DNA from 4 places in the Bradyrhizobium sp. SZCCHNR1017 genome. Region 3 is predicted to be linked to each of the others. Evidence: predicted binding sites of a transcription regulator. Region 3 holds the regulator's gene; each other region holds the start of a gene.
The links. The regulator LexA, encoded in region 3, represses DNA repair genes until DNA is damaged. The targets are predictions, from matches to a motif close to TGTTCNNNNTGTGTTCNG.
Positions count from the first base shown of each region.

Region 1: a site for LexA is predicted at 3,550-3,567, ahead of QW863_RS31325 (DNA recombination protein RmuC). Genes of this name have one in related genera too.
Region 2: a site for LexA is predicted at 1,952-1,969, ahead of QW863_RS06100 (putative DNA modification/repair radical SAM protein). Genes of this name have one in related genera too.
Region 4: a site for LexA is predicted at 2,580-2,597, ahead of QW863_RS21065 (PA0069 family radical SAM protein). Genes of this name have one in related genera too.

Region 1 covers NZ_JAUHIR010000019.1:41,847-46,779, reverse strand. Annotated here, with positions in the region: gene recR (recombination mediator RecR) at 1-173, shown strand, start outside; gene QW863_RS31335 (hypothetical protein) at 194-619, shown strand; gene QW863_RS31330 (AmpG family muropeptide MFS transporter) at 780-2,165, opposite strand; gene QW863_RS31325 (DNA recombination protein RmuC) at 2,283-3,518, opposite strand; gene def (peptide deformylase) at 3,689-4,216, shown strand; gene fmt (methionyl-tRNA formyltransferase) at 4,358-4,933, shown strand, end outside.
Region 2 covers NZ_JAUHIR010000002.1:112,040-116,972, reverse strand. Annotated here, with positions in the region: gene QW863_RS06110 (DNA polymerase Y family protein) at 1-1,181, opposite strand, end outside; gene QW863_RS06105 (DNA repair protein) at 1,075-1,869, opposite strand; gene QW863_RS06100 (putative DNA modification/repair radical SAM protein) at 2,053-3,291, shown strand; gene QW863_RS06095 (UdgX family uracil-DNA binding protein) at 3,444-4,925, shown strand.
Region 3 covers NZ_JAUHIR010000001.1:856,725-861,657, forward strand. Annotated here, with positions in the region: gene QW863_RS04000 (alpha/beta hydrolase) at 1-214, shown strand, start outside; gene glp (gephyrin-like molybdotransferase Glp) at 346-1,557, shown strand; gene lexA (transcriptional repressor LexA) at 1,763-2,461, shown strand; gene QW863_RS04015 (hypothetical protein) at 2,736-3,176, shown strand; gene QW863_RS04020 (ComEC/Rec2 family competence protein) at 3,570-4,933, opposite strand, start outside.
Region 4 covers NZ_JAUHIR010000008.1:207,047-211,979, forward strand. Annotated here, with positions in the region: gene QW863_RS21055 (glycosyltransferase family 39 protein) at 1-65, opposite strand, end outside; gene QW863_RS21060 (ribonuclease HII) at 275-1,102, opposite strand; gene QW863_RS21065 (PA0069 family radical SAM protein) at 1,380-2,558, opposite strand; gene QW863_RS21070 (phosphoketolase family protein) at 2,749-4,933, shown strand, end outside.

The DNA.
Region 1 (4,933 bases), on a different contig from region 3:
CTCTGAACGCGACGGTCGACGGCCAGACCACGGCGCACTACATCACCGACCTCCTGCAGGAGGCGAACGTCAAGGTCACGCGGCTGGCGCATGGCGTGCCGGTCGGCGGCGAGCTCGACTATCTCGACGAAGGCACGCTCTCGGCCGCGATGCGGCAGCGGACCTTGTTCTAAGCACAGACGGAAGTGAATTGATGACGAAACGCGGATTCGGCAAACGGCTGGCTTTGGGCGCGATTCTGGCGGCACTCTCGGCGCCGTCGGTGCTGGCGCAGCAAAGCGAGGCACCGCAGAAGGCGGGGCGTCCGCTCAATGCCGGTGACGTGCTGTCGGGCGAGCTGACGGCGCTGAAGCTGAAAGGCGCCAAATCGGGCCAGCCCTCCGCCGCCTATCAGATCACCAGCGAGCCGCGCCGCCTGCCGCCGCCGAGCGGGCTGTGCAATCTCGAGACCGGACCGGAGACGTTCCAGCTCGTTACCGCGAACACGGCGCAGGCCTCGCAGCTCAAGGGCCTGCTCGGCAAGCAGATCGCGGTCAAGGTCGACGAGATCGCCTGCGCCCAGGATGCGGGACAGATGAGCGAGGCGGTGGTGACCAAGTGGAGCTTGGTAAAGCGGTGACACTTGGGACGCTGCGAGCGCCGCGTCCTGACTTCTGCAGTCATCGCCCGGCTCGACCGGGCGATCCACTACGCCGCGGCCCCTCGGTTGATAGCTGACGTCTCTGGAATACAGGGTCACCCGCCTTCGCGAGTGACGACAGTTGACGGTGAGGCGGCAGCTACAGCTTCACCGGCCCCAAATCATCGAAATGCCCACGCCGTTGCAGCCAAGCGAGCAGCACGAGGCTCGGGATCGCGACGAGCACGCAGATGACGAAGAATGCAGGCCAGCCGGTCGCTTTCGCCACATAGCCCGCGCCCGATGACAGATAGGTTCGTCCAACCGCGGCGAGCGCGGTGAGCAGCGCATATTGGGTCGCGGTGTGCAGCGGGTTCTGGCACAGCGCAGAGAGATAGGCGACGAAGATCACGGTGCCGATCGCGCTGGTGAAGTTCTCCGCAGAAATCGCCAGCGCCAGCGCCCACTGATTGACGCCGACGATGGCGAGCCATGAGAACGACAGGTTGGCCAGCGCCTGCACGATGCCGCCGATCCACAGGCTGGTGGCGAGCGAGTAGCGCCGCGCGACGAAACCGCCGGCAAAGCCGCCGGCGAGCGTGGCGGCGAGGCCGACGCCTTTCACGATCGCGGCGTAGTCGACCTTGCTGAAGCCGAGATCGATCACGAACGGCGCGGTCATCGTGCCGGAGAAGGCGTCGGTGAACTTGAACAGCACGACGAAGGCGAGCGCCGTGAGCGCATCACGTCGGCCGAGGAATTCGACGAAGGCTCCGGCAGCCGCGTGCATCACGCGGGTGAGCGCGGTGTCCGCACCCATCGCGGCCTCCGCCTGCTGCGACTGGGCCGGCTCGGTCGCCGCGAGGGCCGTGATCGTGCCGATCAGCACCAATCCGGCCATCGCAACATAGCCCCACATCCAGGACGACGGACGCGTCAGCCCCGAGTTCTCGAATGCACTGACCACCACCAGTGCGCCGGCGGTCGAGACCAGCATGCCGATGCGGTAGGCGGCGACATACGCCGCCATGCCCGCGGCTTGCTCACTCTCCGGCAGGCTCTCGACGCGGAAGGCATCGACCACGATGTCCTGGGTCGCCGACATCGCGGCGACCAGCAGCGCGGCCAGCGCCACCATGAACGGCGCGTGCGCCGGGTCGGTCAACGCCAGCAGCAGGATGGCGGCGATCAGCAGCAGTTGCGCGAACACCAGCCAGCCGCGCCGCCGCCCGAAGGCGCGCGTCAGCAGCGGCACGTGCAGCGCGTCGACCAGCGGCGCCCAGAGGAATTTCAGCGTGTAGGGCGTGCCGACGAGCGCGAACAACCCGATGGTCCCGAGGTCGACGCCGAGCTCGCGCATCCAGATCTGCAAGGTCGAGCCGGACAGCGCCAGCGGCAGCCCCGACGAAAATCCGAGGAACAGCACCACGAGCACGCGCGGCTGCAGATAGACGGCCATGCTCTCGCGCCAGGTGGGGGCTTTTGGCGCAGCCTCGGGCTTTGCGCCGGTCGCGGTGATGTCGGAAGAAGCCTCAGGTACGGTCATGGATGGGTGGTAGCAGATTTGCGCAAGAAACGCTCCCCATCTCAGCTGTCATCGTCCGCGAGCCGGGCGATGACAGTCTTGGCAAAATTCAAGCTGCGACAAGGGCGAGCTACCCAATCACTCCCCCGCCTGCACGCGTCCCGCCAGCGGAAACAAATCCGGCGCGGTGCTCGTAGCTGGCGCGATGCGTGGCGACTCCACCGGCGTGTCTTGTTTGCTGAAGTCGAGCTCCTCGATCCGCGCGGCGCGCTTCTCGATCTTGTCGGCCGAGATGAGGATCTGGCGGATGTCCTCGCCGACATCGCCGAAATGCTTCTGCAGCTTGAGCACGCGCTCGCGCAAGCGGCCGAGATCGTCCCCGAGATGGATCACCTCGTTGCGGATCTGGTCGGCGGCGTCGCGGATGCGTGCGTCCTTCATGATCTGCTGCATGACCTGGATCGCGAGCATCAGCAGCGACGGCGACACCAGCACGACGCGCGCGCGATATGCTTTCTGGATGACGTCGTCGAAGCCATCATGGATCTCGGCATAGACCGATTCCGACGGCACGAACATCAGCGCGGTGTCCTGCGTCTCGCCGACCACCAGATATTTCTCCGCGATGTCGTTGACGTGACGCAGCACGTCGGTACGCAGGCGCTGTGCGGCGGTGCGCTTCTCCTCGTCCGTCTCCGCATCATGCAGCGCGGTCACGGCTTCCAACGGAAACTTGGCGTCGATGCACAGCGGCCGCGCATCGGGCAGGAACACCACGCAGTCGGGCCGCTTGCCGCTGGCGAGCGTGTGCTGGAACGCGTAGCTGCCCTTTGGCAGTCCGTCCTGCACGATCGCCTCCATCCGTGCCTGGCCGAACGCGCCGCGCGACTGCTTGTTGGCGAGGACGTCGCGCAGGGTCGTGACCTGGGTCGTCAGCTCGCTGAGATCACGGTGGGCATTGTCGATGATGCCGAGCCGCTCGTGCAGCACGCGCAGACTATCCATGGTGTGGCGCGTACTCTGCTCCATCGACTGTCCGACGCGATGAGTCACCGCATCGAGCCGCTCGTTGACGCTGCGGGCAAGATCAACCTGCCGGCCGGCGAGCAGCTGCGCCATCGCGTCGACCCGGCCGGAGGCCTCGCTCTGGACGCGGATCATCTCGCTGAACCGTTGTTCGATCTCATCGCTGCGCATCGCCTGCTGGGCCGCGAGCTCGGCGCCGCGCCGGCCGGAACGCACCACGGCCGCCACGATCATCACGAGCAGCAGCACCACCAGCACGCCAAATCCGATCAGCGCGTCGCTGGCGCGGACCGGAAGGTCGCCGATCATGATGACGACAGGATTGAGGGACTGGCTGGCTGCGGTCATCACGTCCGTCTATCCGATTCGCACAAGCTTCGCGAACGAAGAGAGAACATTTATGGTTAAGGCCGGGTTAAGAATCATGGTTAACGAGGCATTGAAATTCATGGTTAGCGAAGTCTTAACTGCGAGCCATCACATTGACCGCGCCGGTTCCGCGGCTTAAATCGCGCGCCATGTCCCTAAGAGAAATCATCATTCTGCCGGACCGGCAGTTGCGGCTGGTGTCCAAGCCGGTCGAGAAGGTCACGCCGGAGATCCGGCAGCTGGTCGACGACATGTTTCAGACCATGTACGACGCGCCGGGCATCGGGCTCGCAGCGATTCAGGTCGCGCAGCCGCTGCGCGTCATCACCATGGATCTGGCCAAGCCCGACGCCAACGGGGAAGGCAAGCGCGAGCCGCGCGTCTTCATCAATCCGGAGATCGTTGCCAAGTCGGACGAGCTGTCGGTCTACGAGGAAGGCTGCCTGTCGATCCCCGAATATTACGAGGAGGTCGAGCGGCCGGCGCGCGTGCGCGTGCGCTTCACCGATCTCGACGGGCTGGTTCGCGAGGAGGATGCCGAGGGGCTCTACGCCACCTGCATCCAGCACGAGATCGACCATCTCAACGGCGTGCTGTTCATCGACTATCTGTCGAAGCTCAAGCGCGACCGCGTGATGAAGAAGTTCGCCAAGGCCGCCAAGCGCGCCAGCGAGTAACGATCAACTCTCTCCTCCGTCATGCCCGGGCTTGACCCGGGCATCCAGGTCGCGCCGCGCGTTACAGGCAGCTCGACGTGGATGGCCGGGACAAGCCCGGCCATGACGCGGAGGATTCGGCAATGCAGGATCTTCCACCAGATGCCGCTTCGCCTGATCTTCATGGGCACGCCGGATTTCGCCGTGCCGACCCTGCTCGAACTCGCCGGCCACGGCCACGAGATCGCGGCGGTCTATACGCGCGCGCCCAAACCCGGCGGCCGCCGCGGCCTGGCGCTGGTGCCGACGCCGATCGAGACCGAGGCGCGCCGGCTCGGCATTCCCGTGCTCACGCCGAAGACGCTGAAGACCGAGGACGCGCTGGCTGCGTTCCGCGCCCATGAGGCCGATGCCGCCGTTGTCGTCGCCTATGGCATGATCCTGCCGCAGGCGATTCTCGATGCACCGAAACTCGGCTGCTACAACCTCCACGCCTCGTTGCTGCCACGCTGGCGCGGCGCCGCGCCGATCAACCGTGCCATCATGGCAGGGGACGCTGAAAGCGGCGTGATGGTCATGAAGATGGATGTCGGTCTCGACACCGGCGACGTTGCGATGGCCGAGCGTCTACCCATCACTGACGCGATGACGGCGTCCGATCTGCACGATCGCCTCTCGCGGATCGGTGCCGACCTGATGGTGCGCGCGATGGCGGCGCTGGAGCGCGGCGGGCTGACG
Region 2 (4,933 bases), on a different contig from region 3:
TGGGTATCGACCGGCAGATGCACGACCACGCGCTTGCCGCCGATGCGCGCGGCGATGCGGTCGATCAGTGCCGACAGCTCGTCATTGTCGTGGACATGGGCATCGAGATCGCGCTGCTGCTGCACCACGATCTCGCTGCGGCCAGCGGCGAGCCGGATCATGTCGAAGCCGAAGCCGGGATCGAGCGGATCGTTCAGCGCCTCGAGCCGCTCGCGGAACAGCCGGTCGATGATTGCGGCCTCGGTGACCGGCTGGCCGGTGTCGACCGTGATCACGCGCACCATTCCATCGGTGCGGAAGAAGCAGGCCTCCAGCCGCCGCGCGCCCTTGCCCTGCTGCGCCATCGCCGCCACCAGCATCGCGGCCAGACGGGAGAGGCTGGCCGCAATCACCGTGTCGGTCGCGACCGGCTCGGCAAAACGCTTGTCGACGATGTAGTCCGGCGGGACCTTGCGCGGGCTGATCGGCGCATCGGCCTCGCCCAGCGCCTGCGCCAGCACGCGGGTGAAGGCGGCGCCGAACCGCGCGGTGATCTCGTTGCGGCCGCGCGCGGCGACGTCACCGATGGTCTTGAGGCCGGCTCGGCGCAGGCCGAGCGTAACAGCCTCGCTGCCGCCGAGGGCGGCCACCGGCAGCGGCGCCACCGCGGCCGCCTCCTCGCCATCGGGCACGATGCGGCCATGGATCTGCCGGTTCAGGGTGCGCGCGCACACCGCATTCGAGGCGATCGCAGCCGATACAGTGAGGCCATGCGCGCTCAAGGCATCGCACACCGACTGCATCAACTTCGCTTCGCCGCCGAACAGATGCACGCAGCCGGTGATGTCGAGCGACAGGCCATGCGGCGGATCGAGCGCCACCAGCGGCGTGAAGCGGTCGCACCAGTCGGCGATGCTCTCCAGCATCTTTGCATCAGCCGCCAAATCGGCTTCGTGCGCGACGAGGTCGGGACAGACCGCGCGGGCATTCGCCAAGGGCTGGTCGAGCGACACACCGTGGCATGCCGCCGCTTCGTCCAGCGAATGGATCAAGAGCGCATTGGCGTCCTTGATGACGACGACCTGCGGCTTGCTCTCAGGCGGAGCGCCTGTGAGCGCCCGCTGTCTTTTGATGCGATCGATGGGCAGGCGCGGCAGCCACAGGCTGAGGATCCGCCGCCGGTTCGCTGAAACGGCATGCATCGGGGGTCCACTCCATGATCCATCGTCCGGTCTGGCCGTGACGGTTGCGAATGAGCTCGACATCGAGGCGCGGCGCGCCCCACGCCATCCACGGGGCAACGAGCGGTGACGGCGCGGTGCGCACGATCCAGCGCGTCTCCGCGGTCGACGGCTCGGGCGCAGCCGCAATGCGCAACATGAGCGCGGTGACGCCGGATTCCTGCGCCGCCAGGGTCAGCTTGCGGCTGGCGACGAGATCGAGCTTTTGCGTCTCCCCCCACACCTCCAGCATCACGCTGCCGAGCGCATCGCAGGCGAGCGCGTCGGCGGCGGTGCGCAAGGCGTGGTCGAGATCGGGCGCGCGCACGATGACGATGCGGCGCGGATCGAGGCCGAGCTCGGCGAGCCCGCTCATCGACAGCGCGCCCATCTCGCGCTCGGCGAAATCCTGCCGGATCCAGATCAGGGGCCGGCGCGCGGCGACACGCGCGGCAAGCCCGCACAGGAAGCCGGTCGCGGCTGCCGCCTGGCGGCCGGTCTCGGCGAACACCTCGTGCAGCGCGCCGGTAGCGAGCCCGCCCTGCAAGGTCGCGTCGGCCTCGTCATGGCCGAGCGCGACCCGGCGCAAATCATGTGCGCCATCTCCCGCCTCGAGACGGGCAATGCGGCCGCGCAGACGCGCGAGCGTATCCATGCGTGCGCCGGTCATCCGTCGCCGCTCCTCTTCAATCCATCGTGCGGGCGCTGCCGTTGTTTCAGTGATCAGGCAGTGAACCCGCGACGACCTTCTTTGTTCATGATACGTTCTAATATAAAGCTAACGCCTTCGAGAGAGTCAATCGGGATTGACCCGGGTGTGATTCAACGAATGGAATCAAAGGGATTCAAAGCCATGGAGCTGTTGCGCAAACTGGAGATCCTGGCCGATGCCGCCAAGTACGACGCGTCCTGCGCCTCCAGCGGTACCGAGATGCGGGATTCCCGCGACGGCAAGGGCCTCGGCTCGACCTCGCCCGGCATGGGCATCTGCCATTCCTATGCGCCGGACGGACGCTGCATCTCGCTGCTCAAGATTCTGCTGACCAATGCCTGCAACTTCGACTGCCTGTATTGCGTCAACCGCGCCTCCTCCAACGTGGCCCGCGCGCGCTTCACGGTCGACGAGGTGGTGAAGCTGACCATCGACTTCTATCGCCGCAACTACATCGAAGGACTGTTCCTGTCGTCGGGCATCATCCGCAGCCCCGACTACACGATGGAGCAGGTCGTGGGCGTCGCGCGCAAATTGCGCGAGGAGCATCGCTTCCGCGGCTACATCCATCTGAAGACGATCCCGGAGGCTGACGAGGCGCTGATCGCCGAGGCCGGCCGCTATGCCGACCGGCTCAGCATCAACATCGAGACGCCGCTGGAGGCGAGCCTGACGACGCTCGCGCCGGAAAAGGACCAGCGCGCCATCCGCCGCACCATGGGCCGTCTCCGGCTCAAGCTCGACGAGACGGCGGAGGCGAAGAAGACGGTGCGCCGGGCCAAGCCGCCGCGCTTCGCGCCGGCCGGCCAGAGCACGCAGATGATCGTCGGCGCCGACGACGCCAACGACCGCGTCATCCTGTCGACCTCGGCCAATCTCTACGGCGCCTACAAGCTCAAGCGCGTCTATTACTCCGCCTTCAGCCCGATCCCCGATGCCAGCCGCGCGCTGCCGCTGCAGGCACCGCCTCTGGTGCGCGAGCACCGGCTGTACCAGGCCGACTGGCTGATGCGGTTCTACGGCTTCGATGCCGACGAGATCGTCGAGGAGAACGAAGGCATGCTGCCGCTCGACATCGACCCCAAGCTCGCCTGGGCCTTGCGCCACCGCGACCGCTTCCCGCTCGACATCAACAAAGCAAGCCGCGAGGAGCTGTTGCGCGTGCCCGGCTTCGGCACCCGCACCGTCCAGCGCATCCTCGCCACCCGCCGCACCACCACGATCCGGTTTGCGGATCTCGCCCGGCTCAACGTGATCCGGAACAAGGTCCTGCCGTTCATCGTTCTCTCCGACCACCGGCCACAGCCGTCCCTGCTCGACGGTGCCAGCCTCAGAGCCCGGCTGCGGCCCAAACCGCAGCAGTTGGGATTTGGATTCTAACGGAAGCCGTCATCGCGAGCGCAGTGACATAGCTGCCGTCATTCCGGGGCGCCTCGAAGAGGCGAACCCGGAATCTCGAGATTCCGGGTCTGGTCCTTCGGACCATCCCGGAATGACGCGGCGGCTTCGCTCGCAATGACGAGAGAGATGAGATGCACGTCGTAACCCTCGACAGCGACACTGATTTCGACGGCTGGCGTCAGGCGGCGCGGGCGCTGGCGATGAACGACGTCAAGCCGGCCGATGTCAGCTGGCGCGTCAAGGGCGCGGCGCCCGACCTGTTCGACGATCAGGCCGACACGCAGCTTCCCGAGGTGCCAAAGGGCGCGTTCTCAGTGCCGGCGAGCTTCATGGAGCTCGCCGAGAGCGCGATTCTGCACAATGATCCCAACCGCTTCGCCCTGCTCTACCGGCTGCTGTGGCGTCTGCGGACCAACCACGATCTCATGGAGATCGCGACCGATCCTGATGTCGCGCAGGCCAACGCGCTCGCCCGGGCCGTGCGCCGCGACGTCCACAAGATGCACGCCTTCGTCCGCTTCCGCGAGGTCGGCCGCGAGCGCGAGGCGCGCTACGTCGCCTGGTTCGAGCCGGAGCACCACATCGTCGAGCGCGCCGCGCCGTTCTTCGCCCGCCGCTTCGCCGACATGCCGTGGTCGATCCTGACGCCCAAACTCTGTGCGCATTGGGACGGCAGCCGCGTCAGCTTCACGCCCGGTGTGAGCAAGGCTGAAGCGCCGTCGGAGGACCGGCTCGAAGAGGTCTGGCTGCGTTATTACGCCAGCATTTTCAATCCGGCACGGCTGAAAGTGAAGGCGATGGAGAAGGAGATGCCGAAGAAATATTGGCAGAACCTGCCCGAGGCCAAGCTGATCCAGCCGCTGATCGCGGCAGCCAGCCGGCGCCCGTCATCGATGATCGCCGAAGCCGGCACTGAACCCCACAAGCCGCAGAAACGCGTCGAGGAGACCGCGATGAGCCGCAAGCCGAAAGCCCACGCACCGGCTGCCGAGACCTCACGTGATGTCGAGGCCGCCGATCTTGAGACCTTGCGCGAAGAAGCCGCTTCCTGCCGCGCCTGCCCGCTGTGGAAGGACGCCACGCAAACCGTGTTCGGCGAAGGCCCCGCGCATGCGCCGCTGATGCTGGTCGGCGAGCAGCCCGGCGACAAGGAGGATCTCGCCGGCCATCCCTTCGTCGGCCCGGCCGGCCAGATGCTGGACCGCGCGCTTGAAGAGGCCGGCATCGACCGGTCCAAGGTCTACGTCACCAATGCGGTGAAGCACTTCAAGTTCGTGCCGCGCGGCAAGATCCGGCTGCACCAGAAGCCGAACACGCCGGAGATCAAGGCCTGCCGGCAATGGTACGAGCGCGAGCTCGCCGCCGTGCGTCCGGCGCTGGTGGTGGCGATGGGCGCGACCGCCGCGCAAGCGGTGTTCGGCAAGATCACGCAGGTCACCAAGAACCGCGGTCATGTCGCCGACCTGCCCGACGGCCCCAAGGCGATGGTGACGGTGCACCCGTCCTACCTGCTGCGGCTGCCGGATGCCGACGCCAAGGCGCGGGAGTATGAGCGCTTCGTCGAGGACCTGAAGATTGCCGCGGCCGCGATCAAGCGCGCACATGCGGCGTGACGGGCCGG
Region 3 (4,933 bases):
ACCAGCCTTCCCGCGCCTCGCGGAGATCGTCGCGCCATCGCTCGTCATCTGGGGGGACTTGGACTTTCCTCACATCCAGCAGCGAAGCAGGCTGCTCGCCGCAACAATGCCGAACGGGTCAGGACATGAGCTGGCCGGAACGGCGCACCTGCCGAGCCTGGAACGTCCGCAGGAGGTCATGCGGTTGATTGCAGACTTTCTCGCGCGATCGTGAGGCAGCGGCCCGGAAACGGCCCACAGCAGACGGTCAGAACGCAGGGAGCGGCCTAGGCCCTTGGCCGCGCCGTGCGCGTTCGGTTAGAAGGCGATTCATTCGATCTGCCGTCTCCGTCCGAAGGAACTCTCATGGCCCTGATGCCGGTGTCTGATGCGTTGTCCGCGGTGCTCGCCGGCGCCGAGCCGCTGGCCGAGGAGCAGGTCGGGCTGGACGAGGCGTTTCACCGCATCCTGGCGCGGGACATCGCGGCGCTGCGGACGCAGCCGCCCGAGGCGATGTCGGCAATGGACGGCTATGCCGTGCGCGCGGCGGACGCCGCCCAGGCCAAGGCGCGGCTGAAGGTCATCGGCGAGGTTGCGGCAGGGCGGCCGTTCGATCGCGTGGTTGGACCCGGCGAGGCGGCGCGGATCTTCACCGGTGGCGTTGTTCCGGAGGGCGCGGACGCGGTGGTGATCCAGGAGGACACGATCGCCGAAGACGGCCACGTCGTGATCACCGAGGCCGCGATCAAGGGCCGGCATATCCGGCCGGCGGGCGTCGACTTTCACCAGGGCATGGTGCTGCTGAAGTCCGGGCGCCGGCTCAGCGACCGCGACCTGTCGCTGGCGGCCAGCATGAATCATCCGGCGCTGCCGGTGCGGCGCCGGCCGAAGGTGGCGCTGCTCGCCACCGGCGACGAGCTGGTGATGCCGGGCTCGACGCCCGGCCCGGGCCAGATCGTCTATTCCAACGGCTACGCCTTGCGGGCGCTGGTGCGCAACGAGGGCGGGACCCCGATCGATCTGGGCATCGCCGCGGATACGATGGAGGCGACGATCGCCGGCATCCGCCGGGCCCGCGAGGCCAAGGCCGACATCTTGATCACGACCGGCGGCGCCTCGGTCGGCGATCACGACCTGGTCAAGCAGGCGCTCGAAGCCGAGGGCGTCGAGATGGCGTTCTGGAAGATCGCGATGCGGCCGGGCAAGCCGATGATGCACGGACGGCTCGGCGGCATGAGGGTGATCGGACTGCCCGGCAATCCGGTGTCGTCCTATGTCTGCGCCATCCTGTTCCTGGTGCCGCTGATTCGGCGGCTGCTCGGCCGCGACGAGGCCGTGATGCCGCGCGAGACCGCCCTGCTCGGCCGCGAGCTCGGGCCGAACGATTCGCGCGAGGACTATCTGCGGGCGCGGCTCGAAGAGCGCGCCGACGGCACGCTGGTCGCCACCCCGGTGAGCCAGCAGGATTCGTCGCTGCTCGGCAATCTCGCGCTCTCGCAGGCGGTGGTGATCCGGCCGGCGTTTGCGCCGAAGGCGCCTGCGGGCAGCCCGTGCGAGATCCTGCGCCTGCCGAACTGAGCCGCTTCCCCGGTAAAGCCCGGTCTGTTCATCATATTTTTAGGATTGCGGAACACACATCGAACATATAGTGTCCGTTCATGATTTGTTTTTAGTATGTTGCGGGCGACGCGATGACGGTCCGACTCCAGGGCGCTCTCAGCCGGTTTGTGCGCGAGGCGCAGCTCCTGGACTCGGACGACAACAAACCGGGGACCAGGTCGAGATGCTGACGCGCAAACAGTACGAACTTCTGCGGTTCATCAACGAGCGGCTCAAGGAAGCCGGCGTGCCGCCGTCCTTCGACGAGATGAAGGATGCGCTCGATCTGCGCTCGAAGTCCGGCATTCATCGCCTGATCACGGCGCTCGAGGAGCGCGGCTTCATCCGCCGGCTGCCGAACCGCGCCCGCGCGATCGAGGTGATCAAGCTGCCCGAGCTGTCACAGGCCGCCAACAACCGCCGCGGCTTCACCCCGTCGGTGATCGAGGGCAATCTCGGCAAGGTGCGCACCAGCACTCCCGCGCTGGACGATGGCGAGCGCCCGGTCGCAGTGCCGGTGATGGGCCGCATCGCCGCCGGTACTCCGATCGAGGCGCTACAGACGCGCAGCCACACCATCAGCGTGCCTGCCGACATGCTCGGCAACGGCGATCACTACGCACTCGAGGTGCGCGGCGACTCCATGGTCGATGCCGGCATCCTCGACGGCGACATGGCGCTGATCCAGCGCAACGAGACCGCCGACACCGGCGACATCGTGGTGGCGCTGATCGACGATGAGGAAGCGACGTTGAAGCGCTTCCGCCGACGCGGCGCATCGATCGCGCTGGAGCCGGCCAACACCGCCTACGAGGTACGCATCCTGCCGCCGAACCGGGTGAAGATCCAAGGCAAGCTGGTCGGGCTGTACCGCAAGTACTGATCGCGAATGGGATCGGTCGATGGGCGGCGGGCGCACGCGCTTTCGCCGCCGATCGGAGGCTGCCCAGCAAAATACGTCACGCGCGAATGCACCTCATGATGTGCAGCGCGGCATGCTCAAACGCTTGTGATCGGCCGCGGGCACACGCGATGCAGATCAGCGCAGAATTGCCGCGAAGCGCGCGCTAACATCACCATCGATGTCCACTCTGATAGAGGCCTGCGCCTGTCCGGGGGGAGCGTGGGTCGGCTATCTCTCAACGAGGAGCGATCCGATGTGTGACTACAGCCTCCATGCGGTTGCGTCCCGTCCCGCCAAGGTCGGCGAGACGTTGATCTCGATGACCTTCCGTGGCACCGCCACCCGCGGCTTCGCGCTGGAGAGCGAGCCGACCGTCGCAGTCTGCATGCTGCCCGGCACCGAGTTGGCCTTCGCCGAGGACGTCCGCTACGACAGCCGCTGGCTCTGGACCCGGACGATCCGCGAGCGCGTCGCAAAGTTCAACAGCATCGAGACTCACATTCCCGATCGCCATCACGACGCGATCGAATTCGCCGATGGCCGCCACGTGCTGGTGACCCAGCTCTGCGAGGGCCAGCGCGTCACCGTGCTGCAATTGCCGGTCAGCAAGCAGCCGGCGGAGCGACGCCCGGACATCGCCGAGGACGTGCCGCCTTCGCAGGCCACACCGATTCGCCGCATCAGCATCACCTGAGGGGTCTCCGCATCGGCATTTCTCTCGGTCGTGAGCGAGCTTTCGACCGTGGGAGATTTGGGTTCTGCAAGCGCAAAGTCCTCTCGGGCGAACCTCACGCCCCGGCATCGCATCGGATAGGAACGACATCCCTCGGCCGGCATGATGTGCCGGGGGAGCCTGCCGCCGTGGTCAACAAGATCGATTGGAACAAGGCCGGCCGGATCACCGAGCCCGACTGCTACATGCTTGAGTTCGGATGGCTGGCGGTCACGGCTGACGACATCGCCATCTGGCAACGCTATCCGCGCGCTGCGTTCACGCTGGCCGAAAGCCCCTCGCTGTTCGATGGACTTGGCAACATGGACCTGGCGACACCGAGTATCATCTCGGCACGTTCGAGCTGCCCGGCACTCAGTCTTCTTCGCCCTGCTCCGTCTCCGGCGGCGTCGCGTCCTGAGGCCGCACGGCCGGCGCGCGCGGCGTCAGCGTCGTGTCGAACTCGCCGGCCTCGGCGGGCGCCGGCCACCATGGGCGGTCAGTGCCGCCGGCGCGCGCCGGCGTGACGGCGAAGCTCCTGCCCTGCCGCACCAGCATCAAGGCGCCCTGCTGCCGCAACCGCTCGCGATCGATGACGGCCGCCGCGCAGGATGACGGCGCGGCGCGCGCGGTGACGATGAGCGCGGCACGGGCGCAATCATCGGCGAGCGCCTCGGCGCGCAGGGTCAGGGCGGCGAATCGGCCGTCGGCCATTGCGACCACGCAGCCCGCCTCGTCGCAGGAGACGCCATCGGTGAGCGATGAATCCGCCGGCAGCCGGGCATCGGCGTCGGCCGCGAGCCACTCCTTGGTGGCGAACACGTCCTTGCCGATGCGCATCGCATGCAGACGCCCGTCACGGCCGCGCACCGCCACCGCGCGCCCATCGCCGGCGATCAGCACGTCGGGCAGCGGCGTCGCGGCGGCCCACACGGTGGCCACCACGAGCCCCACGGCGCCCGACCAGCGCAGCGGTGTGCGCAGCAGGCCGATCAGGATGACACCGAGGCTGGCCAGGATCAGTGGACCGATGCCGAAGGCCGGGATGCGCCCGACCGCGCCGGGCAGCGCCGCCACCCAGCGCGTCACCGCGATCATCCAGTCGATGCCGAGGCCCATCAGCGTCCACCAGGGACCGTCGAGCCCGAACGGCGCCGCCACGAGGCCCATCAGGCCGGCCGGCATCACCAGCGCCGAGACGACCGGCATCGCTGCGAGATTGGCGAGCACGCCATAGGGCGTGACGCGATGGAAATGGAAGGCGGCATAGGGCGTGGTGGCGAGCCCCGCGATCAGCGAGGCCAGCAACAGCATCGCAAGCTCGCGGCCGCCCCACAGCGCGATGCGCTGGGTGGCCGAGCTGTCCGGCGTCGCGAACAGTCTGGGCAGGCCGAACTGCACCAGCGCGACCAGGCCGAGCGTTGCCGCGAACGACATCTGGAAGCTCGGATGCACGAGCGCTTCCGGGGCCGCCACCAGCACGATCATCGCCGCGACCGCGAGCGTGCGGAAGGTGACGGCGCGGCGGTCGACCATGACCGCGATCAGCACGACGGCCGTCATGAAGAACGACCTTTGGGTCGCGACCTCCGCGCCTGAGAGCAACAGATAGAACGCCGCCGCGACCAGCGCCGCGGCCGCCGCCCATTTCTTGATCGGATGGCTGATGGTGAGGCCGGGGATCAGCGCCAGCAGCGCGCGCACGGCGAAGAACACGACGCCGGCGACGACCGCCATGT
Region 4 (4,933 bases), on a different contig from region 3:
ACGATGACGACGACCAGCCGCGGCCTTGCGCGGATCAGTTCGACAACCAGGGACGTGAAACGCATGAACGGCTGGATCGCTTGGCTGAATCGCTGAGGACGTCGAGGAGGCCGGCAGGACCGTCGCTCATCCGCAGCAGCCTCGCTGTCCGACGCCCGCAATCGATACCGCACGATCGGGGCGCACAACACCGCCCCTGCTGCGAGGAGTGACACTTCGTGCTGGCTGGCTGACCAAAACTATTAAGACCGCGGCGACCGCGAGGCAACCTGCATCAGACCCCGAGCGAGATTTCGGTGGATGTCGCCACGGTCACCTCGGCAAACAAATCCGGCTCCGGGACGTCGGTCCACGGCTGATGCTTGCGCCGGGCGGCCACGACGGGTGCGAACAGGCTGCGGTGATGCACCGACGGTCCGAGCCGGTCCAGCGCAGCGAGGTGCTCCGGCACGGCATACCCCTTGTGCTGCTCGAAGCCGTAGCCGGGGCAATCCTGCGCCAGTGCGCACATCAGCCGGTCGCGCGTGACCTTGGCGACGATCGAGGCGGCGGCAATCGACATCACCAGGCCATCGCCGCCGATCACCGCCTCGCAGCCGCAATCGACGTCGATGCGGTCGCGGCCGTCGACGAAGACGTGCTTCGGCGCCTCGGGCAGCGCCCTCACGGCGCGCGACAGCGCCCACAGCGAGGCCCGCAGGATGTTGTCGCGATCGATTCGCGCCGGCGAGGCGACAGCCACTGCGAACGCCGACGTCTTGCAGATCTTGTCGAACAGCGCCTCGCGCTGCTCCGCGCTCAGCCGCTTGGAGTCATCGAGGCCTTTCGGGATGCGCGCGGGATCGAGAATCACGGCCGCGGCGACCACCGGACCGGCCAGCGGCCCCCGTCCCGCCTCGTCGCAACCGGCGACCGGCCAGATGCCCTGCTTGAGCAGCGCGCGCTCCCGCCGGAAGCTCGGCGGCGCCACCGCGATGACGCCCTTGCCGAGCTTGGCGGGAGTCTTGGTCGCCGCCCTTGCCGCAGCGACTTTCGTCGCAGCCGCGCTGGCCGCTTTCGTCCTGCCCGGCTTTTTCGATTGGTCGCGAATCATGGCGGGCATGGTGCGAAACGAGGCGCAACGGCGCAACCCGGAACCCTGCTCAATTCCCCGCTATTCAAAGCCGCCGACTGCACGTCTTGATCCGGCAGAGCTGGTAGAGGCAGGCGGCTCGACGGCTTGCCCCTCTTTCCAGCCACTGGGTAGTTCCTGCGTTTTCGACCGCAACCGCCAGATGCAGATAGTCTCCGGTGGCAGGCTCCGGATGATTATCGCCTCGACACTCGCGCTGCAAGCACCTAGCGAACGTCGAGCACCAATTCAACGTTCGCCTTGGCGCTCAAAACAAGCTCAACTGCTGCCCGCCGCCCTTCGGCCGGACGAAATGATCGGTCGTCAACTTGGTCCGGCGCTTGTTCAGGCCGAGCTTTTCGCAGGCGATCTCGAAGCGGCGGCCGATCATCCAGGCCATCGGGCCTGTCCCCTTCATTCGCGTGCCCCATTGCGAGTCGTAATCGCGGCCGCCGCGCATGTCGCGGATCAGGGTGAAGACGTGGCGGTAGCGGTCGGGATAATGCTCGAGCAGCCATTCGCGGAACAGGTCGCGCACCTCCAGCGGAAGGCGCAGCAGCACATAGGCCGCCTCCTTGACGCCGGCATGGGCGGCGGCATCGAGGATGCGCTCGATCTCGCTGTCGTTGAGCGCCGGGATGACCGGCGCCACCATCACCGTGGTCGGAATGCCGGCCCTGGACAGCGCCTGCAGCGCCTCCAGCCGTTTTGACGGCGTCGAGGCCCGCGGCTCCATGGTGCGCGCCAGCTTCGGATCCAGCGTGGTCACGGAGATCGCGACCTTCGCCAGGTTCCTCTTGGCCATCCGCGCCAGGATGTCGGCATCACGCATCACCAGCGCCGACTTGGTCACGATCCCGACGGGATGGCCAACCTTTTCCAGCACCTCGAGGATGCCGCGCATGATCTTCCGCTCGCGCTCGATCGGCTGATAGGGATCGGTGTTGGTTCCGATCGCGATCATCCGCGGCTCGTAACCGCTGGCCGCGAGCTCCTTTTCCAGGAGCGCGGGCGCATCCGGCTTCACGAACAGCTTGGATTCGAAATCGAGACCAGGCGACAGCCCGAGAAACGCATGGGTTGGCCGCGCGAAGCAGTAGACACAGCCGTGCTCGCAGCCGCGATACGGGTTGATCGAGCGATCGAAACCGATGTCCGGCGAGTCGTTGCGGGTGATGACCTTGCGCGAGGTATCGGTCGCGACCGTGGTCTTGAACGGCGGCAAGTCCTCGAGACTCTGCCAGCCATCGTCGAAGACGACGCGAGCCTCCGCTTCGTAGCGGCCGCTCGCATTGGATTGTGCACCCCGGCCGCGGCGCCGGCCCCGTTCGATGGCGACCGCGAGTTCGGGGAAGTCGTTTTCCGGGCCAGATGAAGGCGCGCCCACCGGCTCGGAGGGCACCGGGACCGGCGGGCGCTTGAGGGCATGTGAAGATGCTCGGCTCATGGCCAAGACATAGCACACAAAAAGAACAATACAAGAACAAAAGAGAACAACGTCTCGGAACGGTTCTGGAGCCACGGAAGGCCAACCATCACATTCCCGTTCTATCCTTCGCAGCGCACTGGAACGGAATGGTGCGGCGTTACTCTAATGCACTTCCCGCAGGCGCGAAGCGGACGGCAAGCGAGGTTCCATGAACATCACGTCTTCCCACCAGACCAACACGGCCGACGATCTCGACCTGCTCGATCGCTATTGGCGCGCGGCGAACTATCTCTCGGTCGGGCAGATCTATCTGCTGGACAACCCGCTGCTGCGCGAGCCGCTGAAAGCGGAGCACGTCAAGCCGCGCCTGCTCGGCCACTGGGGGACGACGCCCGGACTGAATTTCATCTACGCCCATCTCAATCGCGCCATCCAGGCGCAGGATCTCGACGTCATCTACGTGTGCGGTCCCGGCCATGGCGGCCCCGGCATGGTCGCCAACACCTATCTCGAAGGCAGCTACAGCGAGATCTATCCGGACATCACGCGCGATGCCGATGGCCTGCGCAAGCTGTTCCGGCAGTTCTCCTTCCCCGGCGGCATTCCGAGCCATGCCGCGCCCGAGACGCCGGGCTCGATCCATGAAGGCGGCGAGCTCGGCTACGCGCTGGTCCACGCCTATGGTGCGGCGTTCGACAACCCCGATCTGATCGTGGCTTGCGTGGTCGGCGACGGCGAAGCCGAGACCGGGCCGCTCGCCGCATCCTGGCATTCGAACAAATTCCTGAACCCGGCCCATGACGGCGCGGTGCTGCCGATTTTGCATCTCAACGGCTACAAGATCGCCAATCCCACCGTGCTCGGCCGCATGGGCGATGCCGAGATCAAATGCCTGTTCGAGGGCTACGGTTACGAGCCGCTGTTCGTCGAAGGCGCGGAGCCGAAGGCGATGCATCGCCAGATGGCGGACGCGCTCGATGTCGCGCTCGCGAGCATCCGCTCGATCCAGCAGAATGCGCGTCAGCCGGATGCAACGATCCAACGGCCGCGCTGGCCTATGATCGTGCTGCGCAGCCCGAAGGGCTGGACCGGGCCGAAGGAGGTCGACGGCCTCAAGGTCGAAGGCTTCTGGCGCGCCCATCAGGTGCCGATCGCCAATCCCCGCGGCAAGCCGGAGCATCTCGCGCTGCTCGAAGCCTGGCTGAAGAGCTACGAGCCGGAGGCGCTGTTCGACGCCCAGGGCCGTCTCGTGCCGGAGTTGCAGGCGCTGGCGCCGAAGGGCACGCGGCGCATGGGCGCCAACCCGCATGCCAATGGCGGCCTGCTCAAGCGCGAGCTCAGGCTCCCAGACTACCAGCATTTTGCGGTCGAGGTGTCCTCTCCGGGCCAGACCATGGCTGAAGCCACGCGCGAGCTCGGCAAGTTCCTGCGCGACGTGATCACGCTGAATGCAGAGACACGCAACTTCCGCATCATGGGCCCGGACGAGACCGCCTCGAACCGGCTCGATGCCGTATTCGAGGTCACCGAGCGGGTGTGGATGGAAGGCATCGAGCCCTACGATGTCCACCTCGCCCATGACGGCCGCGTCATGGAGGTGCTGAGCGAGCATCTCTGCCAGGGCTGGCTGGAGGGCTATCTGCTCACCGGCCGCCACGGCCTGTTCTCCTGCTACGAGGCATTCATCCACATCGTCGATTCGATGTTCAACCAGCACGCCAAATGGCTGAAGGTGTCACGCGAGCTGCCGTGGCGGCGCCCGATCGCGTCGCTGAACTATCTCCTGACCTCGCATGTCTGGCGGCAGGACCATAACGGCTTCAGCCATCAGGACCCCGGCTTCGTCGACCTCGTCGCCAACAAGAAGGCGGACATCGTCCGCATCTACTTCCCGCCGGATGCCAACACGCTGTTGTGGATCGCGGACCACTGCCTGCGCACCTACGACCGCATCAACATCATCGTTGCCGGCAAGCAGCCGGCGCCGCAATGGCTGTCGATGCAGGAGGCGGCGACGCATTGCGACGCCGGCATCGGCATCTGGTCTTGGGCCGGCACCGAGCCCGCCGACGAGGAGCCCGACGTGGTGATGGCCTGCGCCGGAGATGTCCCGACCCTGGAGACGCTCGCAGCCGTCGACCTGCTGCGCAAGGAATTGCCCGACCTGAAGATCCGCGTGGTCAACGTCGTCGACCTCATGACCCTGCAGCCGAAGCAGGACCATCCGCATGGCCTCAGCGACCGCGACTTCGACAGCCTGTTCACCACCAACAAGCCGGTGATCTTCGCCTATCACGGCTATCCGTATCTGATCCATCGCCTCACCTACAGCCGCACCAACCATGCCGGCATGCATGTGCGCGGCTTCATCGAGGAAGGCACCACGACGACTC